One region of the Arthrobacter sp. TMN-49 genome, then DNA from elsewhere that is predicted to be linked to it. Evidence: riboswitches for the same ligand, from Rfam matches in the RefSeq annotation. Region 1 holds a riboswitch; the other holds the start of a gene.

Region 1 (3,746 bases):
CTTGGAGGGGCCGGCGCCAAAACGGCCGTCGGCCGGGCGCAGCTGCGCGGGAATGGTGAGGGGCGTGGATTCGCTCACAAGTTGCTCCAAAAAATTATGCGATGGAAGGTAGCTAGGACCCAAGGGCTGTTGCCAATTCTGCCGTAGAAGTCCGCCCAGCGGAAAAGTACTGACATCTTGGGCAAGATTCGCACACCATTACGGCACTATCGCGCGGCGCGCAGGCGCCGCAGGTTTCCGTCGGTAGCGCCAATCAGGCTAACGTAGAGGCGATAGCCTTTGCCCAAAAAACTCACCCAACAACAGGAGGATACTGCCGTGGCCGATCTGATTGACACGACCGAAATGTATTTGCGGACCATCCTGGAGTTGGAAGAAGAGAACATTGTGGCGCTGCGGGCACGCATTGCCGAGCGTCTGCACCACTCCGGGCCCACAGTTTCTCAGACCATTGGCAGGATGGAACGGGACGGGCTGGTGATAGTGTCCGGGGACAGGCACCTGGAGCTCACGACCGCCGGCCGGGACAAGGCCACCCGCGTGATGCGTAAACACCGGCTGGCCGAAAGGCTGCTCTCGGATGTGATCGGCCTTGACTGGGCCTACGTTCATGAGGAGGCCTGCCGTTGGGAACACGTCATGAGCGAACGCGTGGAGCAACGCCTGTTTGACTTGCTGGGCCGCCCGGCGGAGTCCCCCTACGGCAACCCCATTCCGGGGCTCGAAGAGCTCGGTGGGGACATTTCACCGTTGTTTGCGGCCGGCCTGGTGACACTTGTTGATGCCATGGTTAGCTATTCCCCCGAACAGCGGGTCATCATCCACCGGCTGTCCGAGCGGATCCAGGTGGATCCGGAGTTGTTGGTCCAGCTCGACGAGGGTGGGCTGCGCCCCGGCGCACAGATCTCCCTGGCCCAGGTGGGGGAGTACATTTCCGTGCGCGTGCCGGGGATCGAAGGGGCCTTGGAACTGCCTCCCGAGGTGGCCTCCCATATCTTCGTCGCCATGAGCTGACTCACGTTTATTGATAACAAAGGTAACGGAATTATTACGTTTACCGCTGGTACCGTATAGTAAGAAACAGGCGCTGTAATCAAAGCGTTACCGTTGGGCGACACCGAACCTTGCCTTCGCACAACGGCACAGTAATCGTTTAGGCAAGGGCGGGGGAACCACTTTCGGCAGGCGTGCAGTCTGCCTTGGGGTGAAGTCCGTATTCGAACACACAGCAAACTATTCGCTGACGCAGTCCATGGGGCGGCGCTATGGACAGACGTGTGTCTCGAGGCTGGGCCGGATCAAAAGCTCCACTCTCTGATCCGAATCCGACAGCTAACTTCGCAGGTGCATCATAAGAGAGGCTTTTAGTGTCAGAGGTAAAGCAGCGGGGGCGCCGTCGCGCGCCGTCGCCGGCCACTCATGAGCTTGTAGCGATGACTGGCAGCCGCCGTCAAGCACTTGCCGCAGAGCGTGCCAATTCGTCGTCGAACGTTTCCGTAGCCGCGTTGCTACGTGCCGGAGCAGCCAGCGGTGCCGGCCAGAAAATGGGCGTAGCCATGGCCGCCACGGGACTGGTCCTGGCCGTCACGTTGCCGTCCACGCAGGCCATAGACCAGCACCAGGTTGCGCCGGAATTCGCCGCAACTGCGCAGGCTCAGGCCGTGGTCACCGCATCGGCCGATATCCCCATAACTTTTGAGTCGCCAGAATTTGGTAGCGCCTTGAACCCCGATGGTCAGCTGAAGCAAACGTTGAAGGTCAATGCCTCCAACGTCGCCCCCGCTGCGTCCAAGGGAACCCTGTCCGCGCCGCTGGAGAGCCTTGTACCAAGCTCGCCGTTCGGCGGACGTGTCAGCCCCATCACGGGCCAGGTTGATGAACAACACACCGGCCAGGACTTTGCCATCCAGTGCGGCAACCAGGTGTTCGCCGCCGCCGGTGGAGTAGTCACCTTCTCCGGCTGGCACGACTTCGGTGGCGGAAACCGCGTGGTCGTTGACCACGGCAACGGCCTCTCCACCTCGTACAACCACATGAGCGAGAACAAGGTCAAGGTTGGCCAGAAGCTCGAACGCGGCGATCAGGTGGGCCTCAGCGGCACCACAGGCGCCTCGACCGGGTGCCACCTGCACTTCGAGGTCATTGTTGACGATGAAACAGTCGACCCCATGGGCTGGCTTTAATTCATCCACAGGCGCCATTTGATTACGACTTAGTCACACGACCGTGACCTGAACGTGACATTGCCTAATTTCTGTTGTAACGTCGTAATCGCGCTAACTTCGAATCAAGCTGGCGTCCGTGAGTGGATTGCCTAGCTCTGCCACTGCTCATGGTCCGTTCGTATCAATCGTCTGGCAGGGGCGGGGGAACCAAAAAACGGATTTCGCAGTTTTTTTGCAGAAGTCCTTGGGGTGAAGCCGCGACACGTTCAAACACGCAGAAGAAGACATTCTTTGTGCGCGCCAAAACGTGAAGCGGCCGGGTGACTCCCATCCGAATCCGACAGCTTACCTCGCAGGCATTGGGAGAGGAAACCTTCTTGGCTTCAAACACTGCCCTCGGGCGCCACCGCGCCGAGGTTGTTAAGACCAGCCCGATCTCCACCCTCACGAAAGCCGTCAGCTCAAACGTCGGCGGGGTTGGTCGTCAGGCGGCTGTTATCGCAGCTGCATCAGGACTAGTACTAACATCCGGTATCGCAGCAAACGCGGCTACTCCCACTGTGGAGCGCGCTTCTGATGGTGCTACAACGCTGAACATGAATACGGAGCACGTTTCCGCAATCACAGCAGCATCCACGGTGAAGATCTCCTTCGCCACCCCGTCGATCACCTCCACCCCGGCCCCTGTTGTTGAGGAACCGGTAGTTGTAGAGGCGCAAAGCAGCGACGTTGTTAGCGACGTTGCAGCACCTGTTGCAGAAAAGGCAGAAGAGGCAGTAGCGGCTCCCGTTGCCGCACCTGTTGCAACTGTCACCACCAAAGCTCCTGAGGCCAAGCCTGTCACCAAGAGCGGAATTGGCGCAACCATCGCCAGCGCCGCATTGGCTCAGATTGGCGTTGCTCAGGACTGCACCAAATTGGCAACCAACTCCTTGGCTGCCGCTGGCATCAACCACCACGGCTGGCCCGACAGCTACTTGAGCTTGGGACGTACGGTTTCCGCAGCCGAAGCTCAGCCCGGTGACTTGATCTACTATGCAGATGGCGGCATGGGCATGGCCCACATCGCTGTTTACATTGGCGACGGCAAGGCCGTACACGGTGGCTGGGGTGGCGGCACAACCGCTATCTTCTCCGCCAACGTCGGTTCAGGCCCCGTTTTCATCGCCATGGGTCACTAAGAACTTCTTTTTCAAGCAATGAACCCCGTCCTTCGACGGGGTTCATTGCTTTAATCAGCCTCGCCCGGGCCCGTTCGGCAGTGGTCCGGCGGCTGCTCGGCAGCTGTCCGCGGTTGGCCGGTTGAGTAATTCCAAGGGGTGTGTAGGTGTGGCGTCGCTATTTGAGGTGCAAGGGTGTCGAGAATCGGCGTATCTACCCAATCGTCATACTCGGCGGCCGCCCGCTGCACGAAAATGCCATAGCTTGACGGAAATGCCATAGTACAAACTATGGCATTTCCGTCAAGCTATGGCATTTTTTGCCAGGAGCCCGAAATGTTAGGAGATGACGCCGTCTACCAAGGTATGGGTACGGCGTGGCGTCGCAATTTGAGGTGCAAGGGTGTCCAGAATCGGCGAA
Region 2 (3,746 bases), on a different contig from region 1:
CGCCGTCGGGCCCTAGGACGACGGCGCCAATGGGGACATCCCCTGTGGTCAAGGCCCGTCGTGCCTCGGTGAGCGCAATGCCCATCCACTGGGCGTGTAAAGCCGTGGTGGTGGTCTCGATTGGGTCAGATTTCTCGGTGTTGGGCACGGCTCAATGGTAGCTTTTATTCATGCGCGTACTGGTTGCGGATCATCCGCTAATTGCCCACAAGTTGACCGTTCTTCGGGACAAGAACACTCCGTCCCCCATTTTTCGGCAGTTGACCGAAGAACTTGTCACATTGTTGGCCTATGAAGCGACGCGCGAAGTGCGCGTCGAGCCGGTCAATATTGAGACACCCGTGACCTCCACCGTGGGTACCGGACTGAGTAAGCCCACACCCCTGGTGGTGCCGATCCTGCGCGCCGGGTTGGGCATGCTGGAGGGCATGACTCGGCTGCTGCCGACAGCCGAGGTCGGCTTCTTGGGTATGGCCCGCAACGAGGAAACCCTCGAGGCCGTCACCTACGCCGAGCGTCTTCCCGAGGACCTCACGGGCCGCCAGGTGTACGTTCTGGATCCCATGCTGGCCACCGGCGGCACCTTGATCGAGGCTTTCAGGTTCCTGTTTGAGCGCGGCGCCGCGGACATCACGTGTATCTGCCTGCTGGCCGCACCGGAGGGTCTGGCCAAGCTTGAGGCCGCCCACGGCGACCGCGACAACGTGCATGTGGTCCTTGCCTCGATCGATGAAGGCTTGGATGAGAACGCTTATATTGTGCCCGGACTGGGCGACGCCGGTGACCGCCTCTACGGCGTAGCCGAATAGTCCCCAACCCCGGCCCCACTTCCCAAAAATGCCGCCGTTTGGCGGAAACGGCATAGGGCAAAACGTGGCATTTTCTTCAAACAGCGGCATTCTTCGCAAGGAGCCTCCTACAACAGCGAACGCAATGGCGTCCAGCCAACGGGCAACGGCCCCTTGATGGCGGCTCGGAGCTGGTCGGCCGCTGCCGACCAGCCCTGCGCTGCCGCGCCGCCGGCGTCACCAACGGCACCGCGGGCCACCCTGAAGCCCACATCCTCCAGGACGGCATCCGGTGCGCTGCCACGACGGACAGATGCCCGGGCGCTCCACGAGGGATCGTCCCAGCCGGCACCCCGCAGGCTCCTGTATTCGCCGTAGCGGGCCGTGTCAGCGTAGTTCCAGCACCATTCCCAAACGTTGCCGATCATGTCAAACAAGCCAAAGTCATTTGCGGCTTTCCCAGCAACGGGTTGCGGCCCCTGAACCTCATCCGTTGCCGTCCAGGCAATGCTCGCCAGCGAACCGTACGTGGGGGTGAGTGTCCCCGCCCTGGCCGCCCATTCCCATTCGGCCTCGGTGGGCAGCCTGTAGCCGTCGGCGCCAAGATCCCAGTTCACCTCACGGCCGTACACGCTGTAAACCGGCGCATATCCGGCCACGGCAGACGCCCTGTTGCACCACCGAACGGCGTCAAACCACGTGACCGGATGCATAGGCACGCCGGCAGGGAGCGGTGAGGCACCGGCGTCGTCCATCACGGAGCGCCAGGCGGCGGCGGTAACCTGCGTGCGGCCGAGGGCGAACGGCAGCAGCGCAACCTCCCGGGCGGAGCCTGTCCGGGCATCGCGGAGGGCAATGTTGCCGGCCGGAATCGCCATCAGGGCCAGTGCCGCCAGGCCCGAAACGTCACCAGCCACCGTGCCTCCTCTGAAAAGTTGTTTAGTACCAGCCCACGGATTCGGAGTGGGCCCAGGCGCCACAGGGTGAACCGTACCGTTCTTCGATGTAGCCCATGCCCCATCGAATCTGGGTCTGGTAGTTGGTGCTCCAGTCGCTGCCTTCGCTGTTCATCTTCTCAGCGGGCAGAGACTGGGCAATGCCGAAGGCCCCGCTCGAGGCGTTTTCTGCCGAGGTGAGCCATTCGGATTCGCGCTGCCAGAGCTGGGTGAGGCAGCTCATTTGGTCCGCGCCCCAGCCAAAGGAGGCCAGTTGTGTTGCGGCGTAGGCCTGAGCTGCTGCGGGGTCATCGACGGCAACGGCCTTCGGGGCAGCGGACTTGCTCGGAGCTACGGTCTTGACCTGCTCGGCCTTGACGGCGACAGGTGTTGCAGCGGCCGACGGCGAGGAGCTGACGGAGAGGCCGGGGAAGCTGATGGCGGCGTCCAGTGGCACTGATACGGCCGGTGCCGGAATTGAACTGTCCACGGCAGAAACCAGGCTGGTGTTGCCCTGGCCGGCAACAGTGTTCTCCCCGGACTGGGCCACGGATCCGGCTGCCACCAGTGCGCCCACGACTGCCACGGCGGCCAGGTACCTGGCTGCGACAGTCACGGGGGAGGTGGTCTTACTGACGGAGTGTGTTCCGGCTTTGGCGCCCGCCTGGCCAAAAAGCGACGGTCGGCGGGCCGAATCGGCGCGACGACGGCCGCGCTGCTGTGATGCAGACATAGTTGTAGCCTCTCTACGCCTGCGAGGTGAGCTGTCGGGAACGGACTAGAGAATCCGGCCACACAGGAATCACGGGCAGAGTGCACTGCCGGCAAGAACTGCGTTGGCTTAACCCCAAGGGCTTCCAGGTGGAAGGCCCGCAAAGATTGGGTCCCCCGTCTCTGCCATGGGTATGGAGGGAAATGGGCGGCGGCAGAGCTCGGCGATCCGTCCATTTGCGCCAAGAACCATGGATGATTCAGCGGGCACAAATCTCACAATAACCCAAACTCCCCACCATGTCACGTTTTGGTAACAACGTTTGTAGCAAGTGAGCAATCTGGCATTTACTTAGCAATGCTAACGATCTAGGGTTGGTAACTGAGAGTACAGAACTTTTTTTGAGGTAGCTGACACGTGATGACTGAAACTTCCCTAAGTAGGACGACGCCGGCGCGCAAGCCCATCGGGGTGGCGCCCCTGGCTGCCGAACTGCGGGTGGCGATCATGCACACCTCCCGCAGGCTGCGCGTCGAGGCAGCCACGAGGGAGATCAGCCCCGGGCAGTACTCGGTTCTGGCGGCCGTGCTGCAGGGGCCGCACACGGTGGGCCATCTGGCCGCGCGGGAACAAATACAAGCGCCCTCCATGACGCGGATTGTGAATGCCCTGACCGCGTCCGGGATGGTGAGCCGTGAGGAGAATCCCCAGGACAAGCGTCAGGTGCTGGTTCACATCACCGAGGCGGGGGCTGCTGCGTTGCTACGGGCACGCTCCAAGCGAACGGCGTGGCTGGCCCAACGCGTGGCCGCTCTCACCCCCGACCAGAGGACCACGCTGCACGAGGCGGCACTGATCTTGCAGGAGATGAGCGCATAAATGAGTTCCATGTTCCGTGCACTGAAGGTCTTTAACTACCGGCTCTGGGTGACTGGCGCCTTGGTGTCCAACATTGGCACGTGGATGCAGCGGGTTGCCCAGGACTGGCTGGTGCTGACCGTGCTCACCAATCATTCGGGCACAGCCGCCGGCATCACCACGGGCCTGCAGTTCTTGCCGATCGTCTTCCTTGGACCCTATGCGGGACTTCTGGGAGACCGGGTCAATAAACGGAAACTGCTGCTCATCACCCAGACAGCCATGGGACTCTGTGCGCTTTTGTTGGGAGTGCTGGTGGTCACGGGGGCCGTGCAACTGTGGCACGTCTATGTGTTGGCAACCCTGCTGGGCGTGGCCAGCGCCTTCGACGCCCCGTCACGGCAGGCGTTTGTCTCCGAAGTGGTCACTCAAGTGGACATACCCAACGCCGTG

What was found. Region 1 has a riboswitch for cyclic di-AMP ahead of ACX80E_RS08470 (NlpC/P60 family protein). Riboswitches for the same ligand answer to the same signal wherever they lie in the genome.
Region 2: another riboswitch for cyclic di-AMP. It lies ahead of ACX80E_RS00295 (aggregation-promoting factor C-terminal-like domain-containing protein); the one in region 1 lies ahead of ACX80E_RS08470 (NlpC/P60 family protein).

What each region holds. Positions count from the first base shown of each region.
Region 1 covers NZ_JBTNDH010000014.1:66,895-70,640, forward strand. Annotated here, with positions in the region: gene serC (phosphoserine transaminase) at 1-78, opposite strand, end outside; gene ACX80E_RS08460 (metal-dependent transcriptional regulator) at 319-1,014, shown strand; cyclic di-AMP (ydaO/yuaA leader) riboswitch at 1,130-1,365, shown strand; gene ACX80E_RS08465 (M23 family metallopeptidase) at 1,434-2,183, shown strand; cyclic di-AMP (ydaO/yuaA leader) riboswitch at 2,318-2,538, shown strand; gene ACX80E_RS08470 (NlpC/P60 family protein) at 2,543-3,346, shown strand.
Region 2 covers NZ_JBTNDH010000001.1:71,557-75,302, reverse strand. Annotated here, with positions in the region: gene tadA (tRNA adenosine(34) deaminase TadA) at 1-148, opposite strand, end outside; gene upp (uracil phosphoribosyltransferase) at 171-809, shown strand; gene ACX80E_RS00300 (formylglycine-generating enzyme family protein) at 917-1,705, opposite strand; gene ACX80E_RS00295 (aggregation-promoting factor C-terminal-like domain-containing protein) at 1,728-2,456, opposite strand; cyclic di-AMP (ydaO/yuaA leader) riboswitch at 2,459-2,655, opposite strand; gene ACX80E_RS00290 (MarR family winged helix-turn-helix transcriptional regulator) at 2,856-3,314, shown strand; gene ACX80E_RS00285 (MFS transporter) at 3,315-3,746, shown strand, end outside.